Regions from separate parts of the Micromonospora sp. NPDC005220 genome, predicted to be linked through region 1. Evidence: riboswitches for the same ligand, from Rfam matches in the RefSeq annotation. Region 1 holds a riboswitch; the other holds the start of a gene.

Evidence for each region. Region 1 has a riboswitch for cobalamin ahead of ABZU52_RS15810 (ribonucleoside-diphosphate reductase subunit alpha). Riboswitches for the same ligand answer to the same signal wherever they lie in the genome.
Region 2: another riboswitch for cobalamin. It lies ahead of cobN (cobaltochelatase subunit CobN); the one in region 1 lies ahead of ABZU52_RS15810 (ribonucleoside-diphosphate reductase subunit alpha).

What each region holds. Positions count from the first base shown of each region.
Region 1 is NZ_JBEXHP010000035.1:16,840-32,752, forward strand. Features, by position in the region: gene ABZU52_RS15775 (amidohydrolase family protein) at 1-22, shown strand, start outside; gene ABZU52_RS15780 (ABC transporter permease) at 346-1,353, shown strand; gene ABZU52_RS15785 (ABC transporter substrate-binding protein) at 1,394-2,446, shown strand; gene ABZU52_RS15790 (ATP-binding cassette domain-containing protein) at 2,446-3,264, shown strand; gene ABZU52_RS15795 (aldo/keto reductase) at 3,270-4,250, shown strand; gene ABZU52_RS15800 (FadR/GntR family transcriptional regulator) at 4,261-4,983, opposite strand; gene ABZU52_RS15805 (enolase C-terminal domain-like protein) at 4,991-6,385, opposite strand; cobalamin riboswitch at 6,676-6,893, shown strand; gene ABZU52_RS15810 (ribonucleoside-diphosphate reductase subunit alpha) at 7,085-9,403, shown strand; gene ABZU52_RS15815 (ribonucleotide-diphosphate reductase subunit beta) at 9,460-10,455, shown strand; gene ABZU52_RS15820 (winged helix-turn-helix domain-containing protein) at 10,556-10,783, opposite strand; gene ABZU52_RS15825 (hypothetical protein) at 11,026-11,226, shown strand; gene ABZU52_RS15830 (arsenate reductase ArsC) at 11,322-11,726, opposite strand; gene arsB (ACR3 family arsenite efflux transporter) at 11,744-12,835, opposite strand; gene ABZU52_RS15840 (metalloregulator ArsR/SmtB family transcription factor) at 12,832-13,179, opposite strand; gene ABZU52_RS15845 (N-acetyltransferase family protein) at 13,274-13,771, shown strand; gene ABZU52_RS15850 (FAD-dependent oxidoreductase) at 13,818-15,164, shown strand; gene ABZU52_RS15855 (TraR/DksA C4-type zinc finger protein) at 15,126-15,479, opposite strand; gene ABZU52_RS15860 (ferritin-like domain-containing protein) at 15,537-15,913, opposite strand, start outside.
Region 2 is NZ_JBEXHP010000091.1:6,916-22,828, reverse strand. Features, by position in the region: partial or broken gene ABZU52_RS25270 (ATP-binding protein) at 1-729, opposite strand, end outside; gene cobN (cobaltochelatase subunit CobN) at 788-4,456, opposite strand; cobalamin riboswitch at 4,773-4,902, opposite strand; gene ABZU52_RS25260 (helix-turn-helix domain-containing protein) at 5,225-6,184, opposite strand; gene ABZU52_RS25255 (MFS transporter) at 6,243-7,544, shown strand; gene ABZU52_RS25250 (hypothetical protein) at 7,572-7,907, opposite strand; gene ABZU52_RS25245 (RNA polymerase sigma factor) at 8,044-8,616, shown strand; gene ABZU52_RS25240 (hypothetical protein) at 8,609-9,322, shown strand; gene ABZU52_RS25235 (hypothetical protein) at 9,424-9,969, shown strand; gene ABZU52_RS25230 (hypothetical protein) at 10,002-10,667, shown strand; gene ileS (isoleucine--tRNA ligase) at 10,977-14,093, shown strand; gene ABZU52_RS25220 (aldo/keto reductase) at 14,113-15,009, opposite strand; gene ABZU52_RS25215 (MFS transporter) at 15,083-15,913, opposite strand, start outside.

The DNA of each region.
Region 1 (15,913 bases):
GTACCGGCTGACCCCGTCCTGACGCGGCAGTGGCTTCCTGACTGAACACATAGCGTGTTATCGATAACATGCTAACGGCAGCAGTCGATCCGGGTTTGGTCCGATGTATGCCGGCGGCGGGGCAGGTAACGATGACAAAACATGGCCGCAAGACCTTGGCAACATACGTGAATGCGTGGCAAGGTAACGCCTGATCGTGGGAAACATCCGACCTATCTCCGAGGATGGTGCGGGTACCTGACCGCACCGCCAGCCGAGCGAGGTCGGTCGCTCACAGGCGTTCCGGGTCGTCGGCGGGGTCCCCGTCGGGAGCCGGCGCCCCGCATGGGGAGGTCAGGTCCGACGATGAGTAGCGCCGAGGCAACCGCCGGCACGCAGCGCGGCGAACTCAGCGACTGGTTCCGGGAACGGATCTCCCACGCCGTCTCCGAGTTCACCGCCGCGACCGCGTTGGTCGTCCTGTTCATCGCCCTGACCTTCGCGAGTCCCTACTTCCTGACAGCGGACAACCTCTTCAACATCGGGGCCCAGACGGCGGTGATCGCCATCATCGCCACCGCCCAGACGATGGTGATCATCACGAAGGGCATCGACCTGTCCGTGGGGTCGGTCGCCGCACTCGCCGGCGTGTTGGGCGCGATGGTCGTGCGGGACCTCGGCTTTCCACTGTGGGCGGCCACGGCGGTCGCGATCGGCGTCGGCGCGCTGGCCGGTCTGTTGAACGGGCTGCTGGTGACGGTGGCCCGGATTCCGCCGTTCATCGCGACGTTGGGGACGATGTCCGTGGGCCGCGGCCTCGTCTTCATCATCACCGGCGCGGTCGGCGTCTACGGCCTGCCCCGATCCTTCCAACTGCTCGGCAACGGAGAGATCATCGGCATTCCGTTCGCCGTGGTGATCACCGTCCTGGTCGCCGTCGGGGTCGCCTTCCTGCTCTCCCAGACCCGCTTTGGTCAGTACACCTACGCGATGGGCTCCAATCTGGAGGCGGCCCGCCGCTCCGGCATCCGGGTGGGGCGGCACCTGACCGGGGTGTACGTGCTGGCCGGAGTGCTGGTCGGGCTGGGCGGCATGATCGCCGCGTCCCGGGTCAACTCCGGCCAACCCAACTACGGCATCTCGCTGGAGCTCGACGTCATCGCCGCCGCGGTCATCGGCGGGGCCAGCCTGTTCGGCGGGCAGGGCCGGATCGTCGGGACCATCATCGGCGCGTTCCTCATCGCCCTGGTACGCAACGGCGCCGTCCTGCTCGACATCAGCATCCACTACCAGCAGGTGATTGTCGGCCTGATCATCTGGGCCGCCGTCTACTTCGACCAGTACCGCCGCCGGCGGCTGGAATCACGGGGTTGACATGCCATTCCGAGAGTCCGAACGAGGAGGGACACACACCATGGCGTACACCACCACCAGCCGGCGGACGCGAGGACCACTCCTGCGCGCGCAGGCGATCCTGGCCGCCGCCGCGGCCACCGCTCTGCTCAGCGCCTGCGGCGGGGTCGAGGTTCGCGACGGCGGCGACGGCGCGACGAAGGACGCCAGCGGGCCGCTGAAGCTCGCCGTGGTACCCAAGGCGGTCGGGGCCGACTACTGGAACACGGTCAAGGCGGGCGCGGAGTGCGCCGCGCAGCGCGCCGGGAACGTCACCGTCCAGTGGGACGGGGTGACCACCGAAACCGACGTCGAGGGCCAGGTCAACCTGATCCAGAACTTCGTCACCAAGAAGGTCGACGGCATCGTCTACGCGGCGACCGACTCCAGCGCGCTGGCGCCGGCGACCGACCAGGCGCTCGGCGCCAACATCCCGGTCGCCATGATCGACTCTGGTACCAGCCCACAGCCGTCGGGTGTGCCCCTCTACGCCACCGACAACAAGGCGTCGGCAACCGAGGCGGCGAAGCTGCTCGCCACCGAACTCGGCCCCGGCAACCACGAGGTGGCGCTGGTCGAGTTCCAGCCCGGATCGCAGACCAACACCGAGCGGGTGGACGGCTTCAAGGCCGGCCTGGCCCAGTACCCCAACCTGAAGCTGGTCGGCCAGCAGCCGAGCCGCAGTGACGTCAACGAGGCCCGCCGGGTCACCGAGAACATCCTCACCGCCAACCCCAACCTCGCCGGTGTCTTCGCGGCCAACGAGCCGAGCGTGCTCGGTGCCGCGCAGGCCATCCAGGCGGCCGGCAAGTCCGGCAAGGTGGTCATCATCGGCTGGGACGCGGCCCCGGACGAGATCGCCGGGGTGCGCAGCGGTCAGATCTCGGCCCTGGTCGTCCAGAACCCGTTCAAGATGGGCTACTTCGGCGTCGACAAGATGGTCAAGCACCTGCGGGACAAGGCGCCGCTCGCATCGGCCGACACCGGCGTCACGTTCGTCACCAAGGAGAACATCGACTCGGCGGAGATCAAGGCGGTGCTCGAACCCAGCTGCGCCAACCCGCCGGTGCAGTGATGGGCGTCATCCCCACGGCCACCGCCGACAGCGATCAGCAACCCACCGACGCGGAGCCGCCGGTCCTCGAAGCCCGCGGCATCGTCAAGCGGTTCGGGCACGTCGAAGCGTTGCGCGGTGCCGACTTCACGGTCCGCCGGGGTGAGGTCGTCGCGTTGATCGGTGACAACGGCGCCGGCAAGAGCACCCTGATCAAGACGCTGTCCGGTGTGCATCCGCCGGACGAGGGCGAGATCCGGGTCGGCGGGCGTCCGGTCCAGTTCTCCACTCCGGTCGATGCCCGCCGAGCCGGGGTGGAGACCGTCTACCAGGATCTCGCCGTCGCCGACGACCTCAGCGTGGCCGCCAACCTGTATCTCGGCCGGGAGATCCTGCGCTCCGGACCACTCGGTCGGCTCGGGCTGTTGGACAAGCGCGCCATGCGCCAGGGCGCCGCCGCCGCCCTCGACGAACTGGGCGTACGGATCCCCCGGGTCACCACCCCGATCGCGATGCTGTCCGGCGGGCAGCGGCAGTGCGTGGCGGTGGCCCGCGCCATCATCTGGGCGACCAACGTGGTCATCCTCGACGAGCCCACCGCAGCGCTGGGCGTGGTCCAGACCGGGCGGGTGCTCGACGTCGTCCGGCGGGCCCGCGACGCGGGCATGTCGGTGGTGCTGGTGAGCCACAACATGCCGCAGGTGCTCGAGATCGCCGACCGGGTCGAGGTGCTGCGCCTCGGCCGACGGGCGGCCCAACTTCGCGCCGACGAGGTCAGCACCGACGACCTGGTCGCGGCGATGACCGGCAGCACCAGCGTGGAACGGGACGAGCGGTGACGGCGGTGCCGGTGACCCTGAACGCCGCCCAGCCGCGGCTGCGGCTGGGCCCACTGGGCTTCGGCGCCTCGCAGGGCGGCAATCTCTACCGGGCGACGTCGGATGAGCAGTTCGCCGCCGCGGTGGACACCGCGTGGGCAGGCGGCATCCGATACTTCGACACGGCACCGCATTACGGGCTGGGCCTGTCCGAACGGCGGCTGGGCGCGGCCCTGCGCTCCCGCCCGCGCGGCGAGTACGTGGTGTCGTCGAAAGTCGGCCGGCTGCTGGTGCCGTCGCCGGAGACGGCACACCGGCGGGATCCGGAGGGGTTCGACGTGCCCGCCGATCATCGCCGGGTCTGGGACTTCAGCCGCGACGGCGTACGCCGTTCGTTGGAGGCCAGCCTTCGGCGCACCGGCCTGGACCGGATCGACGTGGTGTATCTGCATGACCCGGACGAGCATTGGGAGCAGGCCGCCCGCGAGGCGGTCCCGGCGTTGGTGCAGCTGCGGGAGCAGGGTGTGATCGGTGCCGTCGGGGCCGGGATGAACCAGTCCGCGATGCTGGCCCGCTTCGTGGCGGAGACCGACGTGGACGTGGTGATGTGCGCCGGCCGGTACACCCTGCTGGAGCAGGGCGCGTTGACCGACCTGCTGCCCGTCGCGCAGGCCCGCCACGTCGGTGTGGTGGTCGCCGGGGTCTACAACTCCGGGCTGCTGGCCCGGGACGTGCCGCCGACCGACGCCGTCTACGACTACCGGCAGGCGCCGGCCGAGGTGATCGACCAGGCCCGCCGGATAGCGTGGGTGTGTCAGACGTACGGCGTCACGCTGCCGCAGGCGGCGTTGGCGTTCGTCCGTCGTCACCCGGCCGTGGTCTCGACGGTGGTCGGCATGCGCGACGAGGCCCAGGTCACCGAGACCCTGAGCCGAGCTGACGTCGACGTCCCGGATCAGCTCTGGACGGCGTTGTACGACGAGGGGCTGCTCGACGTGCAGTCGTAGGGGCCGACGGTCACGACCCGGCCGCCTCGGTGCTGGTGTCACCGTCGTCGGGCAACCCCTGCAACGACTCCTCCACGCCGATCAGGTGGTTGGCCATCCGGGTGCGGGCCCGCTCCGGGTCGCGCGCCACGAGGGCCTTCAGGATCGCCACGTGTTCGTCATGGGTACGCAGGTCCGCGCCCTCCTCGTGCAGACTCCGCCAGAGCCGGCCCCGGATGGTGCGCCCGGCGAAGGCTTCGATCAGACCGACCAGCACCGGATTCTCGGCGTGCACCGCGATGATCCGGTGAAAGGCGATGTCGATCTCCATGATCCGCTCGTGGTCCTGCGGTGACTGGCCGACCATCCGGGCCGCCTCGTCGAGCAGGTCACCCGCCTGGGCCAGGGCCTCGTCGGTGATCCTGGTCGCCGCCAGCCGGGCCGCCTCGCACTCCAGCAGCCGCCGGACGGTGTGGATGTGCCGTGGGTCGCCCTGACCCTGGAAGTCCACCACGAAACCCATCGGGGCCAGCAGCTGTGGCGCGTCGAGGTTGGTGACGTAGGTGCCGTCGCCCTGGCGGATGTTGACGATGCCGAGGATCGACAGGGCCGACATGCCCTCGCGCAGCGAGCCCCGCGAGACGCCGAGCGACTCGGCGAGGTCCTTCTCGATGGGCAGCCGGTCTCCCGGCCTGAACTGCCCTTCGAGGATCATCCGCTTGATGCCGTTGACCACTTCGTCAGTGCGAGACATGACTCCCCTAGCGGCCGGCGGGGGTGGCCTTCCCACCCGCGATCACGTACGCCTCCGGAGATGCCACCGTAGTCGGGTCTGCCGCCGCCCAGTAGTGGCCGTCGGGAAACCGGTAGAGCGCGACCGACTCCTGACGCATCCGGGTGGAGTAGCCGGGCTGGCTGGGCAGGACGTAACCGCTGCCCGAGCCGGTGTCCCGGATGATGCACGGATCGGTGAAGTGCTCGTGCAGGTGGTCGACGAACTCGGTGACCCGGTTGGTGAGATCCCCCGAGATCGCGACGTAGTCGAGCACCGACACGTGTTGGACCATCTCGCACAGCCCGACGCCGCCGGCGTGTGGGCACACCGGGACGTCGAACTTCGCGGCGAGCAGCAGCACCGCGACGATCTCGTTGATGCTGGCCAACCTGCCGGTGTCCAGCTGGCAGAAGTCGATGGCCTGGGCTTGGAACAGCTGCTTGAACATCACCCGGTTGTGGCAGTGCTCGCCGGTGGCGACGCCGATCGGAGCGACGGCACGGCGCACGGCCGCGTGGCCCAGGATGTCGTCGGGGCTGGTCGGCTCCTCGATCCACAGTGGTGTGAACCGGGCGAGGGCGGTGACCCACTCGATGGCCTGACCGACGTCCCACACCTGGTTGGCGTCGATCATGAGGTTGCGATCCGGCCCGAGGATCTCCCGCGCGATCGCGCAGCGGCGGATGTCGTCCTCAAGGTTGGCGCCCACCTTGAGCTTGACGTAGCCGTAGCCGGTGTCGACCGCCTCCTGGCACAGTCGGCGCAGCTTGTCGTCGCCGTAGCCGAGCCAACCCGCCGAGGTGGTGTAGGCGGGGTAGCCGGTGCGGTCGAGCTCGGCGAGGCGGGCCGCCTTCGTGCCTTCCTTGGCCCGCAGGATGGCCAGTGCCTCGTCCCGGGTCAGCGCGTCGGACAGGTAGCGCAGGTCCGCGATGTCGACGAGTTGCTCGGGGGTCATCTCGACGAGCAGCCGCCACAGCGGCTTGTCGGCGAGCCGGGCGACCAGGTCCCACGACGCGTTCAACACGGCGGCGAGGGACAGGTGGACGACACCCTTCTCCGGGCCGAGCCAGCGCAGCTGCGAGTCGGAGGTGAGGAGGCGGTAGACCGCGCCCATGTCCGCTGCCATCGTGGCCACGTCCAGGCCGACGAGGAGCTGTGCCTGGTGGACCGCCGCCGCCGCGACGATGTCGTTGCCGCGACCGATGGTGAAGGTCAGGCCGTGCCCCGCTAGCGGCGCACCGGTGCCGTCGACGCCGTCGGTGTGCAGGACGACGTAGGCCGCCGAATAGTCGCCGTCCTTGTTCATGGCGTCTGATCCGTCAGCGGTCAGGGAGGTGGGGAAGCGGACGTCTTCGACGGTGACGGCAGTGATCTGCGGCATGCGCTCCTCGCCCGACTCGACCAAAGATCAGATGATCAAAGGGAGTATACGGACGGCTGCTTCGGACAGTCAACGTTGTCGATCACCACCAAGCCGCAGACATATGATGTTTGCGGCACTGCCGAGATCCACCTCACCGGCCGTGCACGCCCGCGCGAGAGCCCGCCCCGGTTGTCTCGCGGCGATCGGGTCGAGCGTAGTCGGTGGGGTTGGTGATCGTGATCACCGAGCCGCCCGCCGACACGCCCGAGACCGACATGTGGGGTGTGACAACGACTGTGTCCCTATATATGGTGTCGAGCGCAGCTGGTTCGGCCGCTCATCCGGCGCGGTCGAGGCAACAGGGAACCCGGTGGAAATCCGGGACTGTCCCGCAGCGGTGAGTGGGAACGACAGCCGTCATCAGCACTGGGCCACCGATCGGCCTGGGAAGCGACGGCCAGTAGGAGACCGGCCAACCCGGTCGTGCCCACGAGTCCGAAGACCTGCCAGCGCGCCGCGTACCCGCACCCGGGTGGGCGGCGGTCCGAGGCCGCGTGGGACGGCTGACGCCCCCTGACCCACGCCGGGCTGGCGTGGCGTCCGTCGGTGTCTGTCTCCTCGCGTCCGGACCACCAGGTCTCGAACTCCGAGGAGCGAGTGGTGACAGTCACCGAGGTAGTCCCGGCCAGCGGCGACGCGACAGTGCGGCGCACGCCGATGCAGGTCCGCAAGCGCGACGGCGGTACCGAACCCGTGGACGTGAACAAGATCGTCCGGGCGGTCGAGCGGTGGGCCGACGACCTGACCGACGTCGACCCGATGCGGGTGGCCACCCGCACCATCAGCGGCCTCTACGACGGCGCGACGACGGCCGAACTGGACCGGCTCTCCATCCAGACCTCGGCCGAGATGATCGGCGAGGAGCCGCAGTACTCGCGCCTCGCCGCGCGGCTGCTGGCCGGCTACGTCGACAAGGAGGTGCGTCGACAGGGCATCACCTCGTTCAGCGCGGCGATCCGGGTCGGCCACGCCGAGGGCCTGATCGGCGACGACACCGCCGCGTTCGTCGCCGCACACGCCACCACCCTCGACGCCGCCGTCGACCCGGACGGCGACCGTCGGTTCGAGTACTTCGGCCTGCGCACGGTGTACGACCGCTACCTGCTGCGCCACCCCACCAGCCGACTGGTGCTGGAGACACCGCAGTACTGGCTGCTGCGGGTGGCCTGTGGACTGTCCCGGACGGCGGACGAGGCGGCCGACTTCTACCGGCTGATGTCCAGCCTGGCCTACCTGCCCAGCTCACCGACCTTGTTCAACTCCGGAACCCGGCACACCCAGATGTCGTCCTGCTACCTGGTCGACTCCCCGCGCGACGAGCTGGACTCGATCTACCAGCGCTACGCCCAAGTCGCCAACCTGTCCAAGTTCGCCGGCGGCATCGGCATCGCGTACTCCCGGGTCCGCTCCCGGGGCGCGCTGATCCGGGGCACCAACGGGCAGTCCAACGGGATCGTGCCGTGGCTGCGCACCCTGGACGCGAGCGTCGCCGCGGTCAACCAGGGCGGCCGGCGCAAGGGCGCGGCCTGCGTCTACCTGGAGCCGTGGCACCCGGACATCGAGGAGTTCCTGCAACTGCGGGACAACACCGGTGAGGACGCCCGGCGCACCCACAACCTCAACCTGGCCAACTGGATCCCGGACGAGTTCATGCGCCGGGTCGAGGCCGACGAGATGTGGTCGCTGTTCGACCCGCACGAGGTGCCCGAGCTGCCCGACCTGTGGGGGGAGCGGTTCGACGCCGCGTACCGGGAGGCCGAGGCGCAGGGTCGCCACGTGCGGCAGGTCCCGGCGCGGGAGCTGTACGGGAAGATGATGCGGACCCTCGCCCAGACCGGCAACGGGTGGATGACCTTCAAGGACGCCGCCAACCGACTCTGCAACCAGACCGCCGAGCCGGGCAACGTGGTGCACCTGTCCAACCTCTGCACCGAGATCGTCGAGGTGTCCAGCGACACCGAGACCGCCGTGTGCAACCTCGGCTCGGTGAACCTCGCGGCCCACCTCGGCGACGGCGGCATCGACTGGGAGCGGCTGCGCGTCACGGTGCGGACCGCGGTGACCTTCCTCGACCGGGTGATCGGCATCAACTACTACCCGACCGCGCAGGCGGCGGCGAGCAACCCCCGCTGGCGGCCGGTCGGGCTCGGACTGATGGGGCTCCAGGACGTCTTCTTCGCGCTGCGGCTGCCGTTCGACTCGCCGGCCGCGCGGGAGCTGTCCACCCGGATCAGCGAGGAGCTGTACCTGACCGCGCTGGAGACCTCCGCCGACCTGGCGCGCGACTTCGGCGCGCACCCGGCGTACCCGCAGACCCGGGCCGCGCGGGGCCAGCTCCAGCCCGACCTGTGGGGTGTCGAGGGTACGCAGACCGCACGCTGGGCCGCCCTGCGGGAGCGGGTCGAGGCGTACGGGCTGCGCAACTCGCTGCTGGTGGCGGTCGCGCCGACAGCGACCATCGCCTCGATCGCCGGGTGCTACGAGTGCATCGAGCCGCAGGTGTCCAACCTGTTCAAGCGCGAAACCCTGTCGGGGGAGTTTCTCCAAGTCAACACCGCTCTGGTACGCGAGTTGAAGGCCCGCGGGCTGTGGACCGAGCGGATCCGTTCGGCGATCAAGCGGGCCGAGGGGTCGGTGCAGGACATCGCGGAGTTGCCGGCCGGCGTGCGGGAGTTGTTCCGCACCGCGTGGGAGCTGCCCCAGCGGGCGCTGATCGACCTGGCTGCCGCCCGCGCACCGTTCATCGACCAGTCGCAGTCGCTGAACCTGTTCCTGGCCGCGCCCACCATCGGCAAGCTCTCCTCGATGTACCTGTACGCCTGGAAGGCCGGGCTGAAGACCACCTACTACCTGCGCTCGCGCCCCGCGACGCGGATCCAGCAGGCCACCGTCAGCGCTGTCGCACCCGTCGCCGTCGACGCGGAGGCGCTGGCCTGCTCGCTGGAGAACCCCGAGTCGTGCGAGGCCTGCCAGTGACCCCCGCCGCCACCCCCGCCGCCGACACCAGCACCACCGACACGAGGACCACGCACATGCTGCTCGATCCCGGGATGGACCTCACCCTCCGCCCGATGCGCTACCCGCACTTCTTCGACCGGTTCCGCGACGCGATCCGCAACACCTGGACGGTCGAGGAGGTCGACCTGCACGCCGACCTCGCCGACCTGGACAAGCTGTCGCCGGCCGAACGGCATCTGGTCAGCCGGCTGGTGGCGTTCTTCGCCACCGGTGACACGATCGTCGCCAACAACCTGGTGCTGAACCTCTACCAGCACGTCAACAGCCCCGAGGGTCGCCTCTACCTGTCCCGGCAGCTGTTCGAGGAAGCCGTGCACGTCCAGTTCTACCTCAACCTGCTCGACACGTACGTGCCCGACGAGACCGAGCGTTTCGAAGCCTTCGCGGCCATCGAGAACATTGCCTCGATCCGCGGTAAGGCCGAGTTCTGCTTCCGCTGGATCGACTCCCTCAACGACCTCCGGGAACTGCGGTCCCGGGAGGACCGGCGGACGTTCCTGCTGAACCTGATCTGCTTCGCCGCCTGCATCGAGGGGTTGTTCTTCTACGGCGCGTTCGCGTACGTCTACTTCCTGCGCTCCCGCGGCCTGCTGCACGGCCTGGCCTCCGGCACCAACTGGGTGTTCCGCGACGAGTCGATGCACATGGCGTTCGCGTTCGACGTCGTCGACACCGTTCGCGCCGAGGAGCCGGACCTGTTCGACGACGATCTCGCCGACCAGGTCCGTCGGATGCTCATCGAGGCGGTCGAGTGTGAGGTGCAGTTCGCCGAGGACCTGTTGGGCCACGGCGTGCCCGGCCTGACGTTGGCCGACATGCGGGAGTACCTCCAGCACGTCGCCGACCGTCGGCTCGCCCAGCTCGGCATCGCGCCGCACTACGGGTCGAGCAACCCGTTCGGCTTCATGGAGTTGCAGGACGTGCAGGAGCTGTCCAACTTCTTCGAGCGGCGGGTGTCGGCGTACCAGGTCGGGGTGACCGGCACCGTCGCCTTCGACGACGACTTCTAACGACCGCGCCCCACGCGCTTCCCATGATCAGGTGATGAGAAGTAGCCCGGAGACGACCCCGACAGCTACTTTTCATCACCTGATCGAGGAAGTGGCGCGTTCAGCTCTGGACTTCTGCGACGTAGACACCTTTGCCTGGATGGCCCTCGACCAACTCGCGATCCTTCAGGATCGTCATGACCCGGTTGATGGTGGAGATGTGTACGCCATACTGCTCGGCCAGCTCACGGGTGGACGGCAGCTTCTCGCCCGGAGCAAGCTCACCCGACTTGATTTTCCCCGCGATCTCGTTGGCGATCCGCCGGTAGTCCACTCGCTCGGTCGGCATGGGTCGATCTCCGTAGGGTTCCCTGGTCTCGGCAGCCCAATCTGATCACGAGCAGACCTGTTCCAACAAGTTCCAGGAGGCACCTTGACCTACTCCTACAAGTTGGAATAAGTTGCAGCTTGGCCGGTTTCCCTGGTTTCGGCAAACTCCTGGGTCCTCGGCCGCATACCCACCTGGGGAGCACGACTAATGGTCTCTGCCCCCAGGTGGGGCCAACAGTCGTGATCGCGGGAGGTGCCGCCGTGCCGATCGATGAACCGGTGAGCCGGGCAGGCGAGCTGTTCGCCGCGATGAGGACCCTTGATGCGCACTGGACTCGGGCACTGGACCGGCCGTGGCGTTCAGGCGGCTGCCTTGAGTGCACGAATCAGGGCACATGCCGTCAACTCGATTGGTCGTTGGGAGTCGTGGCGGAGGCCGCATCGATCATGTTGCAGAAGTGAAGACGTTGGCTCCCCGAGAAAGGGCTGCCTGGCGACGACTTCTGGGCCCCGCCGCCGCCGATAGCCCAGGGCATCGGGGATCCCCAGTAGCGCCCTTAGGCGAGGTTCAGCTCGGTGAGGAGCTTCTCCACCCGGCCCCGGATCTCGTCACGGATCGGGCGGACGGCGTCGACGCCCTTGCCGGCCGGGTCGTCGAGCTGCCAGTCCTCGTAGCGCTTGCCGGGGAAGACCGGGCAGGTGTCGCCGCAGCCCATCGTCACGATGACGTCGGAGGACTGCGCGGTCGCGTACTCCAGGAGGGTGGGGGTCTGGTCGGTGATGTCGATGCCGACCTCCCGCATGGCCTGCACGGCGGCGGGGTTGATCGTCTCGGCCGGGGCGGAGCCGGCTGAGCGCACCTCGACGGTGTCCCCGGCGAGGTGGCGCAGCCAACCGGCGGCCATCTGGGAACGGCCGGCGTTGTGCACGCAGACGAACAGGACGCTGGGTGTGTCGCTCATGACGGGGTGCCTTTCGGTTACGTGGTTGCGGAGTGCGTGGGGGTGAAGAAGCGGCGGCGCGCCCACAGGGAGACGTAGACCAGCCCGACCAGGACGGGCACCTCGATCAACGGGCCGACGACCCCGGCGAGGGCCTGACCGGAAGTGACGCCGAAGGTGCCGATCGCAACGGCGATGGCGAGCTCGAAGTTGTTGCCGGCGGCGGTGAACGCCAGGGTGGTGGTGCGTTCGTAGCCGAGCCCGATAGCCCGGCCGAGGGCGTAGGAGCCGGCCCACATGAGCGCGAAGTACACCAGCAGGGGCAGAGCGATGCGCACGACGTCCAGGGGGCGGCTGGTGATCGCGTCTCCCTGTAGGGCGAACAGGATCACGATCGTGAACAGCAGTCCGTAGAGGGCAACCGGGCCGATCCTGGGCAGGAAGCGCGCCTCGTACCAGGCGCGGCCGTTGGCACGCTCGCCGAGACGGCGGGTGAGGTAACCGGCGAGCAGCGGGATGCCGAGGAAGATGAGCACGTTACCGGCGATGTCCCACGCCGAGATGTTCAACTCGGCGCCGGACAGCCCCAGCCACTGGGGGAGCACGGAGAGGTAGAACCAGCCGAGCAGGCCGAAGGCGACGACCTGGAAGACCGAGTTGAGCGCGACCAGGACGGCGGCGGCCTCCCGGTCGCCGCGGGCGAGGTCGTTCCAGATGATGACCATGGCGATGCAACGGGCCAGGCCGACGATGATCAGACCGGTGCGGTACGCGGGCTGGTCGGCGAGGCAGAGCCAGGCCAGGGCGAACATCACGGCGGGGCCGACGAGCCAGTTGAGGACCAGCGAGGAGATCAGCAGCCGGCGGTCGCCGGTGACGGTGTCGAGCCGGTCGTAGCGGACCTTCGCCAACACCGGATACATCATGATCAGCAGGCCGACCGCGATCGGGAGCGAGATCCCGCCGACCTGCACCGCCTCCAAGACGCTGTTCAGGCCGGGGATCAGCCGACCGAGGAGCAGGCCGGCGACCATCGCCAGCCCGATCCAGACGGGTAGGAACTGGTCGAGTCGGGAGAGGCGGCCGACGACGGCGCTCTCGGCCGGGTCGTTCCGGATCGTGGTGCTCATGTCGCCGGTGCCACGGTGAGCAGTGTGGCGAGTTGGCGCAGGATGGCCGGTCGTGCGCGATAGTAGACCCAGGTGCCCCGGCGTTCGGCGTCGACCAGCCCCGCCCCGCGCAGCGTCCTGAGGTGGTGCGAGATGGTCGGTCCGGTCAGGTCGAACGCGGGGGTCAGGTCGCAGACGCAGATCTCTCCGCTCTCAGCGGAGGCGATCATCGACATCAGTTGCAGCCGCACCGGGTCGCCGAGGGCCTTGAACGCGGGCGCGAGCACCGCGGCTGCCTCGGCCGGCACGCGCCGTTCGGCGAGTGGGGGGCAGCAGACCTCGTCCTGTGCTGCTTGATTCGACATTCCTCTAGGTTGACATCTATCTAAACAGTGTGCAAGTGTCTGATTCGACGGACGTCGAGACAGTCGCCTGATCTCTTCCGGGAGGAACCCGCTGATGGCCGACATCACCGTGCGCCCCATGGCCGCCGCAGACGCCGAGCGGGTTTTGGCGATCTACCAGGCCGGGTTGGACGACGGCAACGCCAGCTTCGAGATCACCGCGCCGACCTGGGCGGCGTTCGACACCACCCGCCTGAGCGCGCACCGCTTCGTGGCCGTCGGCCACGACGGGGAGGTCCTGGGCTGGATCGCCGTCTCGCCGACCTCGACCCGCGCGGTCTACGCCGGTGTGGTCGAACACTCCGTCTACGTCGACCCGGCCGTCCAGGGCCGTGGCGTCGCCCGACTGCTGCTGGATGCGCTCATCGCCTCCACCGAAGCCGCCGGCATCTGGACCATCCAGTCCGGAGTCTTCCCGGAGAACACGGCCAGCCTCACCCTCCACCAGCGGGCCGGCTTCCGGGTGATCGGCGTCCGCGAGCGGGTCGGTCGCCACCACGACCGTTGGCGCGACGTCGTCCTGCTGGAACGTCGCAGCCCCACCGTCAGTTGACCAGCCGTGGCCCGGCAGACCGGCCACCACACCAAGGGAGTCACGGATGAACGCTCTGGACGACCTGCCCACCGTCGTCATCGGCGCCGGCCCGACCGGTCTCGCCGCCGCCGCGCACCTGCACGAACGCGGGCTGCCCTTCACCGTCCTCGAAGCCGGCGACACCCCGGGTGCCGCCGTCCGGCAGTGGGGGCACGTACGCGTCTTCTCGCCGTGGCGGTACAACATCGACCCGGCCGCCCGCCGGCTCCTCGACGAGGCCGGCTGGGTCGCCCCCGACCCGGAAGCGCTGCCCACCGGCGCGGAGCTGGTCGACGACTACCTCCGCCCCCTCGCCCAGTTGCCGCAGCTCAAGCCGCACCTGCGGTACGGGGCACGCGTCAAGGCGATCAGCCGGCTCGGCCTGGACCGGCTGCGTACCGCCGGGCGCGACACGGCGCCGTTCCTGGTCCGCCTCGCCGACGGCGACGAGGTGTACGCCCGCGCCGTCATCGACGCCTCCGGCACCTGGCGTACGCCGAACGTCCTCGGCGCGTCCGGCCTGCCCGCGCGAGGAGAGGCCGACGCGGCGGCGTACCTGGAGCACGCGTTGCCGGACGTGCTCGGTGCCGACCGGGGTCGGTTCGTCGGCCGGCACACCCTCGTGGTCGGCGCCGGCCATTCGGCCGCGAACACCCTGCTGTCCCTGGCGGAGCTGGCCGCCGTCGAGCCCGGCACCGAGGTGACCTGGGCGATCCGGACCGCCTCGCCGACGCGTACCTACGGCGGCGGGGACGCCGACGCCCTGCCGGCGCGGGGCGCGCTCGGCGCACGACTGCGCGCGCACGTCGACGCGGGACGGGTCAGGCTGCTCACCGGCTTCTCCGTGCACGCGCTCACCCCGGCCGGCGGTCGGGTGGGCGTGGTCGTGCGGCACGCCGACGGCAACGCCGAGTCGATCACCGTCGACCGGGTGGTCGCCGCCACCGGCTTCCGCCCGGACCACACCATCGCCGCCGAGCTGCGGCTGGATCTCGACCCGGTGCTGGGCGCCACCCGCGCCCTGGCCCCACTGATCGACCCCAACGAGCACTCCTGCGGCACCGTGCCCCCGCACGGCGTGGACGAACTCGCCCACCCGGAGAAGGGCTACTACGCCGTCGGCGCGAAGTCCTACGGCCGGGCGCCGACGTTCCTCATGGCCACCGGCTACGAGCAGGTCCGCTCGGTGGTCGCCGCCCTGGCCGGCGACTGGACCGCCGCCCGTGCCGTCCAGCTCGACCTGCCCGAAACCGGCGTGTGCAGCAGCAACCCCGCCGACTCGGCCGGCGGCGACACCTGTTGCGGGCCGGCACCGGCCCTGCGGCTGCTGCCTCTACCGCCGGCTGGCGCAGGCCACGCACGTACGTGCTGACGGGCGGGCGGCGAGCCGCTCGGCGGGGATTGGGCGGCCACAGCGTTCGCACACGCCGTAGCTGCCGTCGTCCACCCGTTGCAGCGCCACGTCCAGCTCGGCGAGGCGGCGGCGGGTGGCGTCGAGGACGGCGGTGAGCTGCGCGCGTTCGAACGCGATCGTGCTGCCCTCGGGGTCGTGCTCGTCGTCGGCGTTGGACGACCGGGACGCCTCGAAGAGGCTCCGGAGGTCAGCGTCCAGGGCGCTGGCCTGAGCCTCGGTCTGGTCGCGCAGCCGCAGCAACTCCTCGCGGACCGCGCTGGAATCCCTGTTCATGACCGCTCCACCGTACTGCGGAATCCCCGCGCACACCGTGCCGTGCGCGGGGGTCACCTACATGAAGTTGCGGGTGTGCAGGGCGGAGAGCGCCGCCGCCTCGTCCGGCCGGAAACCCAGCCGGACGAGTCGGCGCTGACGGCCCTGATCCATCGCGCGTTGCAGAGCCTGCACCCGGTCGAAGCCGGCGGACACCTCGTCCGGATGCCAACCACCCGCCGCGAGCACCACCAGCGCGTCGAAGACGTCCGCGTTGAGCCCGGCGGTGTCGACCAGCAGGTCATGGCGGCGGTGGATGGCCGCCCGCAGCCGGTCCCGCAGCAGCGGATCCAGCTGCGCCTGATGCTCCAGGTGTGCCATCCCGAACACCACGTGCCGGCGCTCGTCCTGCATCGCGAGCCAACAGATCCGGCGAGTCACCGGGTCCGGGGCGA
Region 2 (15,913 bases), on a different contig from region 1:
CACCTGGGCGGCGATCTCCGCGTCGGCGTCGGCCCAGCGGGCGGCGAACCCGACCGGGTCGGCGTCGGCGGCGAGCCGGCGGCGGACCACCTCCACCCGGATCTCCGGGTCCCGGCTGGCGTTCACCTCCACGGTCAGCCCGAACCGGTCGAGAAGCTGCGGGCGCAACTCCCCCTCCTCCGGGTTCATGGTGCCCACCAGCAGGAACCGGGCGGCGTGGCTGACCGAGACGCCCTCCCGCTCGACGTGGCTGCGTCCCATCGCCGCCGCGTCGAGCAGCAGGTCGACCAGGTGGTCGTGCAGCAGGTTGACCTCGTCGACGTAGAGCACGCCCCGGTGCGCGGCGGCGAGCAGGCCCGGCTCGAAGGCGCGTACGCCCTCGCCGAGCGCCTTCTCCAGGTCCAGCGACCCGACCACCCGGTCCTCGGCGGCGCCCACCGGCAGTTCGACGAGGCGCGCCGGGTGGGTCTCGGCGGCGGCCCCGGCGGGATGGGGGCCGTCCGGGCAGGCCGGGTCGGGCTCGGCCGGGTCACAGCCGAAGCGGCAGCCGGCGACCCGGCGCACCGGGGGCAGCAGCGCGGCGAGAGCCCGCACGGCGGTCGACTTCGCGGTCCCCTTCTCGCCCCGGACGAGGACCCCGCCGATCGCCGGGGAGACCGCGTTGAGCAGCAGCGCGAGCCGCATGTCGGCCATGCCGAGCACGGCGCTGAACGGGTAGGTCGCGGTCATGCTGGGCCTTCTTTCGTTCGCGACTGCGGGGCTCGCAAAACCGGCTCACTCCTCGCGCTCACGCCCGGTCCTCCAGGTCACCCTCGCTGGCCAGGTACGTGTCGCGGAGGCGGTCGAGGGTGGCCGGCTCCGGCTTGGCCCACAGCCCCCGGTCGGCGGCCTCCAACAGCCGCTCGGTGATGCCGCGCAACGCCCACGGGTTGGACTGCTCCAGGAACTCCCGGGTGGTGTCGTCGAAGAGGTACCCGGCGGCCAGGTGCTCGTACATCCAGTCGTCGACCACGCCGGCGGTGGCGTCGTAGCCGAACAGGTAGTCCACGGTGGCCGCCAGCTCGAACGCGCCCTTGTAGCCGTGCCGGCGCATCGCAGCGATCCACTTCGGGTTGACCACCCGGGCGCGGAACACCCGCCGGGTCTCCTCGCCCAGCGTGCGGGTGCGTACGTCGTGCGGCATCGCCGAGTCACCCACGTACGCCTGCGGGGACGTGCCGGTGAGGTGGCGGACCATCGCCACCATCCCGCCGTGGTACTGGAAGTAGTCGTCGGAGTCGACGATGTCGTGCTCGCGGGTGTCCTGGTTCTTCACCGCCACCGCGATCCGGGCGAACGAGCGTTCCATGTCCTTGCGCGCCTCCCGACCGTCCAGGCCCCGGCCGTACGCGTAGCCGCCCCACACCGCGTACACCTCGGCCAGGTCGGCGTCGCTGCGCCAGGTCCGGGCGTCGATCAGCGGCAGCAGACCGGCGCCGTACGCCCCGGGCTTCGAGCCGAAGATCCGGGCGGTGGCCCGCCGCTCGTCACCGTGCTCGGCGAGGTCGGCGGCGACGTGCGCCCGCAGGTAGTTCTCCTCGTCCGGCTCGTCCAGGGCGGCGATCCGCCGGACGGCGTCGTCGAGCAGCGCCACCACGTGCGGGAACGCGTCCCGGAAGAAGCCGGAGATGCGCACCGTGACGTCGACGCGGGGCCGGCCCAGCTCGGCGGTCGATACCACCTCGACGCCGGTGACGCGCCGGGACCGCTCGTCCCACACCGGCCGGCAACCGAGCAGCGCGAGCACCTCGGCGATGTCGTCGCCCTGGGTTCGCATGGCGCTGGTGCCCCAGACGGTCAGCCCGACCGAGCGGGGGTACCCGCCGGTGTCGGCGAGGTGCCGGGCCAGCAGCGAGTCGGCGAGGGCCACCCCGACGTCCCAGGCGTTGCGGCTGGGGATGGCCTTCGGGTCGACGGAGTAGAAGTTGCGGCCGGTGGGCAGCACGTTGACCAGGCCCCGGGTGGGTGAGCCGGACGGGCCGGGCGGCACGAACCTTCCGTCCAACGCGCCGAGGGTGTGGGACAGCTCGTCGGTGGTCCGGTCCAGGCGGGGTACCAGCTCGGTGGCGGCGAAGTGCAGCACCGCGGCGACGTCCGGGAGCGGCTGGCCGGTCACCTCGGTCACCACGGCGTCGATCGCGTGCACGGCCCAGTCCAGGGTCTCCATGCCGACGACCAGCCGCCGCGCGAGGGCCTCGATGAGGTCGATCGCGTCGGCGGCGGTGCCGGCCGGCCCGTCCACCACGTCGGTCAACGCCGGCGGCAGCGCCAGTCGCTGTCCCGGCGCCGCGAGCAACTCCTGCTCGTCGAGCCCGTAGGTGACGGCGAGGGCCTGCCGCAGGCCGGGCAGGGCGCGGGCGCCGCCCCAGATCTGCGGGGCGCGCAGCACCGCGAGGACCAGGTTGACCCGCGCCTCGCCGGTGGGAGCGTCGGCGAGGATGTGCAGCCCGTCGCGGATCTGCACGTCCTTGACCTCGCACAGGTACCCGTCGAGGTGCAGCACGAAGTCGTCGAAGTCGTCCGGGTCGGGCATCGCCTCGGCGTGCAGGTCGTGGTGCAGCTCGGCGGCGCGCACCAGGTCCCAGATCTGGGCTCGCACGGTGGGCACCTTGGCCGGGTCGAGTGCCTGCACTGTCGCGTACTCGTCCAGCAGCTGCTCCAGTTTGGCCAGGTCGCCGTAGGTTTCGGCGCGGGCCATCGGCGGCACCAGGTGGTCGACGACCACGGCGTGCGCCCGCCGCTTGGCCTGGGTGCCCTCGCCGGGGTCGTTGACGATGAACGGGTACACCAGCGGCAGGTCGCCGAGGACCGCGTCGGGCGCGCAGCCGGCGGCCAGACCGAGGCCCTTGCCGGGCAGCCACTCCAGGGTGCCGTGTTTGCCCAGGTGCACCACGGCGTCCGCGCCGAAGCCGCCGTCCGTCACCGGCGCGGTCAACCAGCGGTACGCGGCCAGGTAGTGGTGACTCGGCGGCAGGTCCGGGTCGTGGTAGATGGCGATCGGGTTTTCCCCGAAGCCGCGGGGCGGCTGGATCAGCAGCACCACGTTGCCGAAGCGCAGCCCGGCGAGCACGATGTCGCCGCCCTCGGTGTACAGCTCGCCGGGCGGCTCACCCCAGTGCTCCCGCATCCGCTCGCGCAGCTCGACCGGGACCTGGTCGAACCAGCGCCGGTACGTCTGCCCCGGTATCCGGGCCTCGGCGGCGGCCAACTGCTCCGGGGTGAGCCACTCCACGTCGTGACCACCGGCGGCGATCAGCGCGTGGATCAGCGCGTCGCCGTCCTGGGGCGGTGGCGCGTTCCCCAGGTCGTAGCCGGCCTCGGCCAGCGCGGCGAAGAGCCGGACCGCCGAGGCCGGGGTGTCCAACCCGACGGCGTTACCGACCCGGGAGTGCTTGGTGGGGTACGAGCTGAGCACCACGGCGATCCGCTTGTCGGCGGGTGGCACGTACCGCAGCCGGGCGTGGCGCACCGCGATCCCGGCGACCCGGGCGGCTCGCTCGGGGTCGGCGGCGTAGACCGAGAGCCCGTCGGCGTCGATCTGCTTGAACGAGAACGGCACAGTGACGATCCGGCCGTCGAACTCGGGGATGGCCACCTGCATCGCCGCGTCCAACGGGGACAGCCCGGCGTCGCTGTCGGCCCACTGCGCCCGGGTGCTGGTGAGGCAGAGCGCCTGGATGACCGGCACGTCCAGGGCGGCCAGGGCGCCGACGTCCCAGGCGTCCTCGTCACCGCCACCGGAGGCGTCCGCGGCCACCGCGCCGCCGGCGGCGAGCACCGTGACCAGCAGCGCGTCACAGCGGGCGAAGAGCCCGAGCGGGCCGGTGTTCGCGGTCAGCCCGCGCAGCGAGCCGCAGAAGATCGGCAACGGGTTGCCGCCGGCCCGGTGGACCGCGTCCGCGAGCACGTCGACGAAACCGGTGTTGCCGGCGAGAGCGTGCGCCCGGTAGAAGACGATCCCCACGGTGGGCCGGCCCGGGTCGACGGGGTGTTCGCCGTGCACGCCGTACGCCGGGGTGGGCGCGGGCGGGGTGAACCCCTCGCCGGTGAGCAGCACCGTGTCGGAGAGGAACCGGGCCAACTGCCCCAGGTTGTCCGGACCGCCCTCGACCAGGTACGCCAGCGCCTGGGTGACGACCCCGGACGGCACTGTGGAGATGGCCATCAGCTCCGCGTCGGGTAGTGCCTCACCGCCGAGCACGACCGTCGGCACGCCGGTGGCGAGCACCGCGGCGAGGCCGTCCGGCCACGCCTGCCGACCGCCGAGCAGGCGTACGACGACGAGGGCGACCCCGTCGAGCAGGGCGGGCACCTCCTCGACGGTGACTCGCGCGGGGTTGGCCAACCGGTAGTCGGCGTCGCTGGCGCGGGCGGCCAGCAGGTCGGTGTCGGCGGTGGACAGCAGCAGAATGCGCACGGCAGGCTCCGGACGGTAACGTCAGCGCGCTCGCGGAAGCGATTCGGCGACGACGTGGGGGTGGGCGCGGGGTTCAGCGGACGCCGCGACCCGGACGGCTCACCGGCGCGAGACCGGCGGCGACGGGTAGCGAAGTGCGAACCTCAGCGGTGAACGGGGCCCCAGAGCCCGGATGCCGGCGCGATCGTGCGGCCGGATCGGTGCGCGGCGGCGGGACCGCCGCTCGGGGTACGACGGTGCTCGTCGGTGCGCGAGACGCCATGCGTCATCGGGTCCTCCTCGGGTGTCCACGCCCTGGGGTACGTCCCGACGGCCGAAGTATCCTGGCTTCCGGATCGACGCTCTCCCCCGGCCTTCCAACCGCAGACACACGGCCGTGGCGCACGAGGGGGGATCACTCCCCGGTGACAGTGGCGGGACCGCGTCGGATTCGCACCGACTTCCTTCACTGCCGTCAGGCCGCGAATGCTGCCACACCCCTCCGCCGCCGGTCAACGCCAGCCCGGCCCCGCCAGACGGACGCCACTAATCGAGATTCGGCGATCGGTGCCCGCGCTGCTGCGCGCGACGCAATGCCCACATCAATGTCTGCGGCCCTTTGCTCTGCTTATCTATATGCACCAGGCACGCAGCGTCACCGGTGCACATGGGTAAGCAGAGCAAAGGGCGGCTGGAGGCAATCTGGCCTGCGCCGATGGTCCGGGGGAGTGTGATGATCGACGCCGGCCAGGGCCCCGCGCACACCCACTACTGGGACCATGTGCCCCGTCAGAACGATGAGGCTCCGGCCACGAGCGCCCGCGCCGCATCCGTCCACCAGTAGAGGACTTCCCGACCCGACCGGCGCTTCTGAAGCAGACCGGCCTCGGTCAGCACGCGCAGGTGACCACCGACCGTGCCGAGCGGCAGTCCGGTCGCGGCGACCACGGCCGTGGTGCTGACCGGCTCGGCCGCCTGCACCAGAACCCTGCTCCGTGCGGTCCCGAGCAGGCGGCGCAGAGGATCCGGTGTGGTGAGAGACGCCTCGGCGAAGATCCCCGTCACCGGATAGACGATCCCGAAGCGGTCGGGCAACCTCCAGGAGATCCAGCCTCCCCGGCAGTGGGCCGCGAAGAACGTCAACGTCCCGCCCCGCACGTCGGACGGTGGGTAGGGCCGCTCCTCGACCTGCAGCCGGCCGTTGCCCAGCCAGCGCATGCCCGGCCGCATGTCGTTGATGACCCCCGACCATCCGTCCCTGCCGAGGCGGGAGATCCGGGACACCACATCGGCACGTAGCACCGACTGCCGGCGCGGCCAGTCCGCTTCGATCGTGTGACACCAGACCCACCGCACCAGGGCGGCCGTCCGGCTCGCCAACCCCGAACAGCGCAACTCCGGGGCCAGCGGCGAACGTACGTGGGCCAGATCCGCACGAATTCGGTCGTCCGGCAGCGACTCCAGCTCCACGAGCTCGTCGTCCAACGTCAGGTCCGGACGGGCGGGCGGCACCGTCAGAAAGTCAGCCATCCAGGAGGACGATATGGCGTGCGCCAGGATGGCCCGGGTCACCGGGTCACCGTCGAGATAGCCCTGGAAGGCGTCGACATGCTGGTCGCGCCAGGCCCGATGCCACGGAAGCGGCTGACCCCGGCGCAGGATATTCAGTGCCGCCAACGTCTCGGTGAGCTGCGAAGTGCCGAAACGGGCCTGCGCCATCACTTCGGCGTCGACCAGGAACACCGCCATGTTTCGCCTCCAGTCGAAACTCTAGGGAGGCGCTGCGGGATGTCGCAAGCTCCGGGACATGCACAGCGACACCCAGCCAGGCACCCCGACGACCGTGCGCGCGCGGAACTTCACGGCGCTGTGGGCCGGTGCCGCGGTCACCAACCTGGCAGACGGCGTCGTCAAGTTGACCTTGCCGCTGGCGGCCGTCTCGATGACGGACTCCCCCGCTCTGGTTGCCGCCGCCACCCTGGCCAACACCCTGCCCTGGTTGCTGTTCTCACTGCCCGCCGGTGCCCTCGCCGACCGGGCGGATCGCCGGCACCTGATCATGACGATGGCCGCCGCGCGCACCCTGGTTCTCGCCGTACTCGTGGGTGCCCTCGTCCTGGACGTCCTTCCGCTGGCCGGCCTGTACGCGGTGGCGCTGCTCCTCGGCACCGCCGAGGTCTTCGCCGACACCACCCGGATGTCGGTTGTGCCGATGGTCGTGCCCCGCAACCGCATGGAGGCCGCGTTCGCGAGGTTGACCGCGACCGAGACCGCGGCCAACGAGTTCATCGGGCCCCCGCTGGGTGGCCTGCTAGCCGCCACTGGATTGGCTGTCGCGCTCGGCGCCGGCGGCGTCGGCTACGCGGGCGCGCTACTCGCCCTGGCCGTCATGACCGGTCACTACCGCAGCAGCGGTCGCCCCGGACCGGCGACGAACGCTCCGGGCCTCCGCACCGACATTCGGGAGGGCATCCAATACGTGTGGCAGGCAAAAATTCTGCGGACCCTGCTGCTGGTGGCCGGCGCAGCGAGTGGGTGCTGGGCCGCCTGGATGGCGGTCCTCGTCGTCTACGCGATCGCACCCGGACCGATGAACCTGAGCCGCGCGGAGTACGGCCTGCTGATCGGAGCCCTGGGAGTGGGTGGCGTCGTGGGAGCTTCCGCCGCGCCCGCGCTCACCCGCCGGCTGGGACGGCGGGTCGTCCTCGCCGCGTCAATGGCCAGCTTCGCCGTGCTGCTGGCAGCACCAGCGGTCACCTCGTCCCCCCGGCTGATCGCCGTGACGACCGTCCTGGGCGGCGCCGGCTCCGGCGCGTGGAACGTCACCTACAGTTCGTTGCGCGCGCTCGTCGTGCCCGATGAGATGATGGGGCGCTACAGCGGGGTCAGCCGCCTGACCAGCTGGGGATCGATGCCGCTCGGGGCTCTGGTCGCCGGCCTGACCGCGGAACTGGTCAGCGTACGAGCGGTCTTCTGGGGCGGGGCGGGTCTCTGCGCCCTCGTGCTCGCCGCGACGATACGAACTGTGGCATCGCCCGAATTCCGGCGGATGGAGGCCCGCGCGACCGCCTTCCACGAACCTGCGCCGGCCCACCCGCACCGATCCTGACGGCCGGAAACTCGGCGGAGCGGGCGTTCAGCGGGCGTGGCGTTCCGGGTGGGCCCGGCTCCAGGTCCGCATCCGCTCCGGGTAGCCGGTGCGCGCCGCCTCGTACAACGGCACCGCGTGCTTGCGGGCGATGGCCCCGGCCGCGCGGGGCGTTCCGGTACGGCGGCGGATCCACTCACCGTCGTGGGCGATCGCCACCACTGTGGTGTCCGTCGCGGTCGTCTCCGGCTCCAGGTAGAACTCCACCCCCTGCCGGCTGGCGACGAACTCCTCCAGCGCCGCGAGATCGTCGCGGGTCGCCTCCCGGTCCAGTTTCGTCGGGGTCGCCTCGGCACCCCGTGACCGGCGATTGAACCAGCTCATGCCCGCCCCTCTCCTCGACGCCCCTCCAGTGCAGCACCGATTCCTGGCAATACCCTGCACGCCGGATGGGAGAAAGCTGACCTGCCTCGGGAGATCCGGGTGGAACCGGCGGCGGGTGGGCGGTGTCATGTGGGTGATGCGAACGGAGGCTCCCCTGGACGACGAGGCGCTCGTCACCCGCGCTCGGGCAGGTGACCTGGAGGCGTACAACCTCCTGGTCGCCCGGCACACCGCGTCCGCGTACCGGACGGCGGTGCTGCTCGGCGCCGGCTCCGACTCCGAGGACGTCATCCAGGAGGCGTTTGTGAAGGCGTACCGGAAGCTGTCCCGTTACCGGGGCGACGCGTCCTTCCGGTCGTGGCTGCTGGCGATCGTCGCCAACGAGACCCGCAACCTGCACCGCTCCCGCGGACGGCGCGACGGGCTCGTGCTGCGGGCGGCGGCAGCGGACCCGACGTCCGAGGTCGCCGAGGACGACGCGGTCGGCGCGGTCCTCGCCGGGGAGCGCCGGGCGTCGCTGGTGCAGGCCCTGCGGCAACTGCCGGTACGCGACCGCGAGGTGATCGTCTGCCGGTTCTTCCTCGATCTCACCGAGGAGGAGACGGTGGCGGCGCTGGGCTGGCCCCGGGGCACGGTGAAGTCGCGCACCTCCCGGGCCCTGGCGAAGCTTCGCAGCCTGCTCGACCGGGAGGAGGTCCGGCATGGGTGACCTCGAACGGGAACTGCGTGACCTCTCCGCCTGGCTGGACATCCCCGATCCGCCCGACGTGACCGCCCGCGTCCGGGTACGCCTCAGCAGGCCCGCGCGCCGGTGGCGCTCGATCGTCGCCGCGGCGCTGGTCGCCCTGATCGTGGTGGCGGTGGTGCCGCCGACGCGGGCCGCCATCGCCGACGTCGTCACCGGGCTGCTGCGCTTCGCCGGCGTCAGCATCGCCACCGCGCCCGCCCCGACGCCGGCCGGCGGCACCGCGTCGCCGTTGCCCGGACAGCGGGCCGTCGCGCTGGACGAGGCGCAGCGGGCGGTGCGGTTCCCGATCCGCCTGCCGGCGAAGCTGGGCCCACCCGAACGGGTGCTGGTCGCCGACCCGGACGCCACCGGCAGGTACCGGGTGGCGACGCTGCTCTACGACGGGGGCGCGCTGCGCGTCGACGCGTTCGACGGTCACCTCGACCTGGCCTTCCACAAGGAGGTCAGCCCGCCGGGAGCGAACTGGGTCCAGGTCAACGGCGACTTCGCCGTCTGGGTCGACGGCCCACACGTGCTGTCCTACGTGGACCGGGCGGGCGGGATCCGCCGGGAGACCGCCCGCCTGGCCGCCTCCACGCTGATCTGGCAGGACAACGAGGTGAGCTACCGGCTGGAGGGCGACCTCACCAAGGCCGAGGCGATCGAGATCGCCCGCTCGCTGCGTTAGGGAACCGCGCGGGGTCGGCCGGTGTCCTGAAGACACGACGATTCGCCGCCGCTCGGTCTGTTCCAGCCCGAGGTGGCGGCCGGTGTACCGGAGGAGTGCGGATGGGTTCACGGGGCAGGTTGATGCTGGTGTCATCGGTGGTCCTGTTGGCGGGGTGCACGACCACGGCCAGCGGCGGGGCGGCCGCACCGGCTGCTACCACAGCCGCGACGACCACCACCGCTGCCGCCACCACGGCGAACGCGGCGAGCACCGCGACGGGCTGCGGTTCGCGGGTGGAGACGGGGTCCCTGCCCGACTGGGCGGACGCCGGTTTCAGCGGGGACGCGCGGGTGCCGCACGTCTTCGGCGCCAAGGGTGACATCGTGGCGGTGCTGTTCGCCCACCCGCTGCGGCAGGTCCGGACGGACGGATCGAACAACAAGATCCTCTGGGTGGCCCGCGCCGCCACGACCTCGCCCGACCCGTCCGCACCGGCAACCCTGGTGATCACCGCAAGGCTGGATGGCACCGACACCCGGGTGATCCGGGAGGTAGCCGGCGGCCCCGGTCCGTCGATCATCGACCTGCCGCAGGCCGGTTGCTGGCGCCTCGACCTGAGCTGGTCCGGGCACACCGACACAATGGACCTGGTCTACGCCCGGTGAGCCGGCGCCCAGGGCCGCCTAGGCTGCCGGACGTGCTGGAGGACGAGCGGGTGGCGGCGGCCCGCAACAACGCCGAATGGTGCGACATCGTCTGCGGCAGCCACGGGCTGCCCGGCCGTACCGACGCCGACGCCTGGTCGGTCCCCCACCGGTCGCCACAGTGGTACCCGGACGCGGTCACAGTGCGACCGGGCGTCGACGCCGAGGCCCTGCTGGCCCGGTTCGACGCGGGGCCCGGCGCGTCGGTGAAGGACAGCTTCGCCGACCTCGACCTGTCCGGGTACGGGTTCCGGGTGCTCTTTGACGCCCAGTGGATCCACCGGCCGCCGTTGGCACCGCCTGTCGAGACACCGCTGGTCCCGGTCAGCACCCCCGACGACCTGGCGGCCTGGGCGGCGGCACACGGCGGTGGGGAGGTGTTCCGCCCCGCGCTCCTGGCCGACCCACGGGTACGGGTGCTCGCCCGCCACGACGATCGGGGTGTGCTCACCGGCGGTGCGGTGCTCAGCGGCGACGGCCCGTACGGCGTCTCCAACCTGTTCACCCGCGGCGGCGACGCCCGCGACATCTGGCGCGCGGTGTGCGCCACAGTGCCCCACGCGCCGCTGGTCGGCTACGAAACCATCCCGGACCTGGCCCCCGCGCTCTCCGCCGGCTTCACCACCACCGGTCCGCTGCGCATCTGGTTGCACGCCTAGCACTCCGGCCACTGGCGCCGCGCCCGGACAGCTATGCTGGACGGCATCGGCACCGATCCGGCCATCACCGGGGAGCCTCCGGAAGAACGGGCAGCTTGACAGCCCCGGTAGAACCGGACGTAGCGGCACGTCACGTCGCAGAATTGAGCGGCGCCCGCACCATCGAGGCGCAAGCGGGGTGGTACCGCGGAGTCCTGGCCATACGCCTGGCGCTTCGTCCCCGGGTGGGCAGTGAGCTGATGCCCGCGCGAGCGGATGCGGAGTGTAGGGAGAACGTCGGTGCCGGACGGTCCATCGAAGTCGCCATTCATGCCACTGCCCACCAAACTCGATTTTGCGGGGCTGGACCGTGCGGTCATCGAGTGGTGGCAGGCCAACAACGTGTTCCGCCGGAGTCTGGAGCAGACGGCCGACGGCACGCCGTGGGTGTTCTACGAGGGACCGCCGACCGCCAACGGCACGCCGGGCACCCACCACATCGAGGCGAGGGTCTTCAAGGACCTCTTTCCCCGGTACCGGACGATGCGGGGCTTCTCGGTGCCGCGCCGCGCCGGCTGGGACTGTCACGGTCTGCCGGTCGAGCTGGCGGTCGAGAAGGAGCTGGGGCTCGGCGGGAAGCCCGACATCGAGAAGATGGGCATCGCGGAGTTCAACGCCCGCTGCCGCACCTCGGTGCTTCGGCACGTCGACGAGTTCGTCCAGCTCAGTGAGCGGATGGGTTACTGGATCGACCTGGAGCACCCGTACGAGACGATGTCCCCGGAGTACGTGGACAGCGTCTGGTGGTCGCTGAAGCAGATCCACGACGGCGGGCGCCTGGTGGAGGATTTCCGGGTCGCGCCGTACTGCACCCGCGACGGCACGACGCTGTCCGACCACGAGGTGGCGCAGGGGTACGAGACAGTCACCGACCCCTCCGTGTACGTGCGGTTCCCGTTGCGCGGGGAGGTAGCCGGGCACAGCGGTGTCGACCTGCTGATCTGGACCACCACCCCGTGGACCCTGGTGTCCAACACCGCCGTGGCCGTCCATCCCGACGTGACGTACACGGTCGCCCGCACCGAGCGGGGCACGTTCGTCGTCGCCGAACCGCTGACCCAGCGGGTCCTCGGCGAGGAGGCGGAGATCCTGGCGACCGTACCGGGGTCCGACCTGGAGGGTTTGCGGTACGAGCGGCCGTTCGACCTGGTGGACATCCCGGACGCGCACCGGGTGGTCCTCGCGGAATACGTCACGACCGAGGACGGCACCGGCCTGGTGCACCAGGCGCCGGCGTTCGGCGCGGACGACCTCGCCGTCTGCCGCGCGTACGGGTTGCCGTTGGTCAACCCGGTCGCCCCGAACGGACGGTTCAACGACGGCATCGACCTGGTCGGTGGGGTGTTCTTCAAGGACGCCGACGCGTTGCTCATCGACCGTCTGCGGGCGTCCGGTCGGCTGTTCCGGCATGAGCCGTTCGAGCACCCGTACCCGCACTGCTGGCGGTGCCACACCCCGCTGATGTACTACGCGCAGCCGTCCTGGTACATCCGGACCACCGAGGTACGCGACGAGCTGACCCGGGAGAACGAGAACACCAACTGGTTCCCGGAGCACATCAAACACGGCCGGTACGGCGACTGGCTGAAGAACAACATCGACTGGGCGGTGTCCCGCTCCCGGTACTGGGGTACCCCGCTGCCGCTGTGGCGGTGCCCGGACAACCACGTGACCGCTGTCGGTTCCCGTACCGAGCTCGGGAAGCTGGCCGGTGCTGATCTGTCCGAATTGGATCCGCACCGCCCGTACGTCGACGAGATCACCTTTGCCTGCCCGGACTGCGGCCGCACCGCCACCCGGGTCCCCGAGGTGATCGACGCCTGGTACGACTCCGGGGCGATGCCGTTCGCGTCGTTGGGCTACCCGCACGTGCCGGGTAGCAAGGAGATCTTCGAGCGCAGCTACCCGGCCCAGTACATCTGCGAGGCGATCGACCAGACGCGAGGGTGGTTCTACACGCTGATGGCGGTGGGCAAGCTGGTCTTCGACCGGTCCCCGTACGAGAACGTCGTCTGCCTCGGGCACATCCTGGCCGAAGACGGCCGCAAGATGAGCAAGCACCTGGGCAACATCCTGCTGCCGATCCCGCTGATGGACACGCACGGCGCGGACGCGGTGCGCTGGTTCATGGCCTGTTCCGGCTCACCGTGGTCGCCGCGCCGGGTCGGGCCCGGCCCACTCGACGAGATCGTCCGCAAGGTGTTGATGACCTACTGGAACACCGCGGCGTTCTTCTCCCTCTACGCGGCGAACTCGACGTGGGCGCCGCAGCTGGCGCAACCTGTCGCCCAGCGACCGGTGTTGGACCGGTGGATCGTCGGCGAGGTGCACGCCCTCGCGGCCGCCGTGGACGAACGAATGCAGAACTACGACACGGCGCGCGCCGGCCGACTGCTCGCCGACTTCATCGACGATCTGTCGAACTGGTACGTGCGACGGTCGCGGCAGCGTTTCTGGGAGGGCGACCCCGACGCGCTCACCACCCTGTACGAGTGCCTCGACATCCTCACCCGACTCCTCGCGCCGTTCATTCCGTTCGTCACGGAGGAGGTGTGGCAGCAGGTCGTCCGGCGGGGGGCCGCGTCGGCCCCGGAGTCGGTGCACCTGGCGACCTGGCCCATCCCCGACACCACTCTGATCAGTGCGGAGTTGTCGGCCCAGGTGGCCGCGGCGCGGGCGTTGGCGGAGGCGGGCCGGTCCGCGCGTAAGGCGAGCAGTCTGCGGATCCGTCAGCCGTTGAGCCGGGCGCTCGTGGGGCTGCCGGCCGGCACCGTGCTCCCGCAGGCGTTGCTGGACGACATCGGCGACGAGTTGAACGTGAAGGCCCTCCAGCCGCTCGATCCCCAGAGCGGGGTCATCGACGTGCGGGTCAAGGCGAACTTCCGGACCCTGGGCCGCCGGTTCGGCAACCGCACCCAGCACGTCGCGAAGGCCATCGCCGCCGTGGCCCCCCGGGACTTGGTCGACGGCGTCCGGGCGAACGGGACGTACCCGCTGTCGGTCGACGGTGCGCAGGTCGAGGTGGGCCTGGACGACATCCTGATCACGGAGGTGCCGCGCACCGGCTGGGTGGTGGAGTCCCAGCGCGGCGCGACGATCGCGTTGGACACCGAGATCACCCCCGAACTGGCGGCCGAGGGCGTCGCCCGCGACGTGGTCCGCATCGTTCAGCAGGCTCGCCGCGACGCTGACTTCGAGGTGTCCGACCGGATCACGGTGTCGATCGCCGCGCCCGCCGAGGTGGCGGCAGCGATCACCACGCATCAGAAGCTCATCGCGCACGAGACCCTCGCGCTCAAGCTGACCGTGGTGGACGCGTTGTCGGAGGGTTTCGCCGGCACCGTGGGCGACGGCCAGGAGATCGTCGTACACGTGGTGCGGGCCTGAGCGGTGCCCGGGTGGGCGGTCAACCGAGCTGGGTCAGATCCTCAGGGGTCAGCCGCAGCGCACCGGCCGCCACGTTCTGCGCCAGGTGGTCCGGGTCCGCGGTGCCGGGGATGGCGAGCACGTGCGGGCCCTGGTGCAGGGTCCAGGCGAGGCGTACCTGCTGCGGGGTGACGCCGTGCGCGCGGGCGACCGCCTCGACGGCCTCGCCCTGCGCGGCGTTCGCGCCCGCCTCCCGCCCTCTGCCGGCCAGCGCGAAGAACGGCACGTAGGCGATGCCCCGCTCGCCGCAGAGCCGGACGAGGTCGTCCTGCTCCCGGTAGGCGTCAACCCCGTAGTTGTTCTGCACGCAGACCACCGGTGCGATGCCGGCCACCTCGTCCAACTGCTCGGGCCGGACGTTGGAGAGCCCGAGGTGCCGGATCAGCCCGGCGGCCCGCAACTCGGCGAGCGCGCCGAACCGATCGGTCAGCGGCACCGGGCCCGGCCCCCGGCCGAGGCGCAGGTTCACCACGTCGAGCTGGTCGCGGCCGAGCCGGCGAAGGTTCTCCTCCACCTGGGCCCGCAACTGCGCCGGGGTGTACGCCTCGGTGAAGCCGGTCTCCGGGTCGTACCCGAAACCGACCTTGGTGGCGATCACCAGGTCCTCCGGGTACGGGGCGAGCGCCGCGCGGATCAGCTCGGTGGCGTAGCGGGCCGGGCCGGTGCCGACGCGCAGCGTGCCGCCGGGCGACACGTAGAACGCGGCCGTGTCGATGTGGTTGACGCCCAGCTCCACGGCGCGGCGCAGCAGGGCGACGGCCCGGCCCCGATCGGGGTTCGCGGTGATCCGCATCGAGCCGAAGCCCATCCGGTGCACGATGCGATCGCCCAGGGTCCAGCTGCCCGCCGCTGCGGCGGTGATCTCGTCGGTTGGCATCGGGAGACCGTAACCAGCACGGGTGCGCGACGCAGTCGGCCACGCACCCGATACCGCTCGGCGATGATGTGGGTTAGTTTTTGATGGCGGGTGAGGCGGCGTGCGGCGGACGCAGCACCGGCACCAGCAGCAGTGTCGGCAGCAGCAGCAGCGGCACCGCCAGCAACGCGCGCAGGGTGCCGACCTGATCGCCGATCAGCCCCAGCAACGGCGGGCCACCGAGGAACGCGGTGTAGCCGATCACCGCGACCACGCTCACCCGCACCGCCGCGTGCGCCTCGTCGTCGGCCGCCGCGCTCATCCCGACCGGGAAGCCCAGCGACGCACCGAGGCCCCACAGCGCGACGCCGATGACGGCCACCGGCCCGGAGCCCGCCAGCACGGCCAGGCCGGCGCCGACCACGGCGAGCCCGATGGTGCCGCTGAGCACCGGCACCCGACCCCACCGGTCAAGCGCGATGGTGCCGGCGGTACGCCCGACGGTCATGCCCACCACGAAGACGCCGAAGACCGCCGCGCCGGCGGCCTCGCTCAGGTCCCGCCCGTCGATGAACGCAACGGCCAGCCAGTCGTTGGCGGCGCCCTCGGTGAACGCCGCCACCAGCACGAACAACCCGATCAGCAGGGTGCGCGGCTCCCGCCAGGCGGCGAGTTGCGCCCGGCGGCGGGCGGCCGGGGTGGTGTCCGCCGGGTCGCCGGTGTGATCGCTGCCCACCGGCAGGAACGTCCGGGCGGCGAGCGCGGTGCCGGTCAGCACGATCACCGCCACCGCGACGAGATGCGCGCCGACCGACACGTCGAACCGGGCCGCCCCGGCGCCGAGCGCCGCTCCGGCCACCGAACCGAGGCTCCACCCCGCGTGGAAACGCGGCATGATCGTCCGGCCCAGCCGCCGTTCCACCGC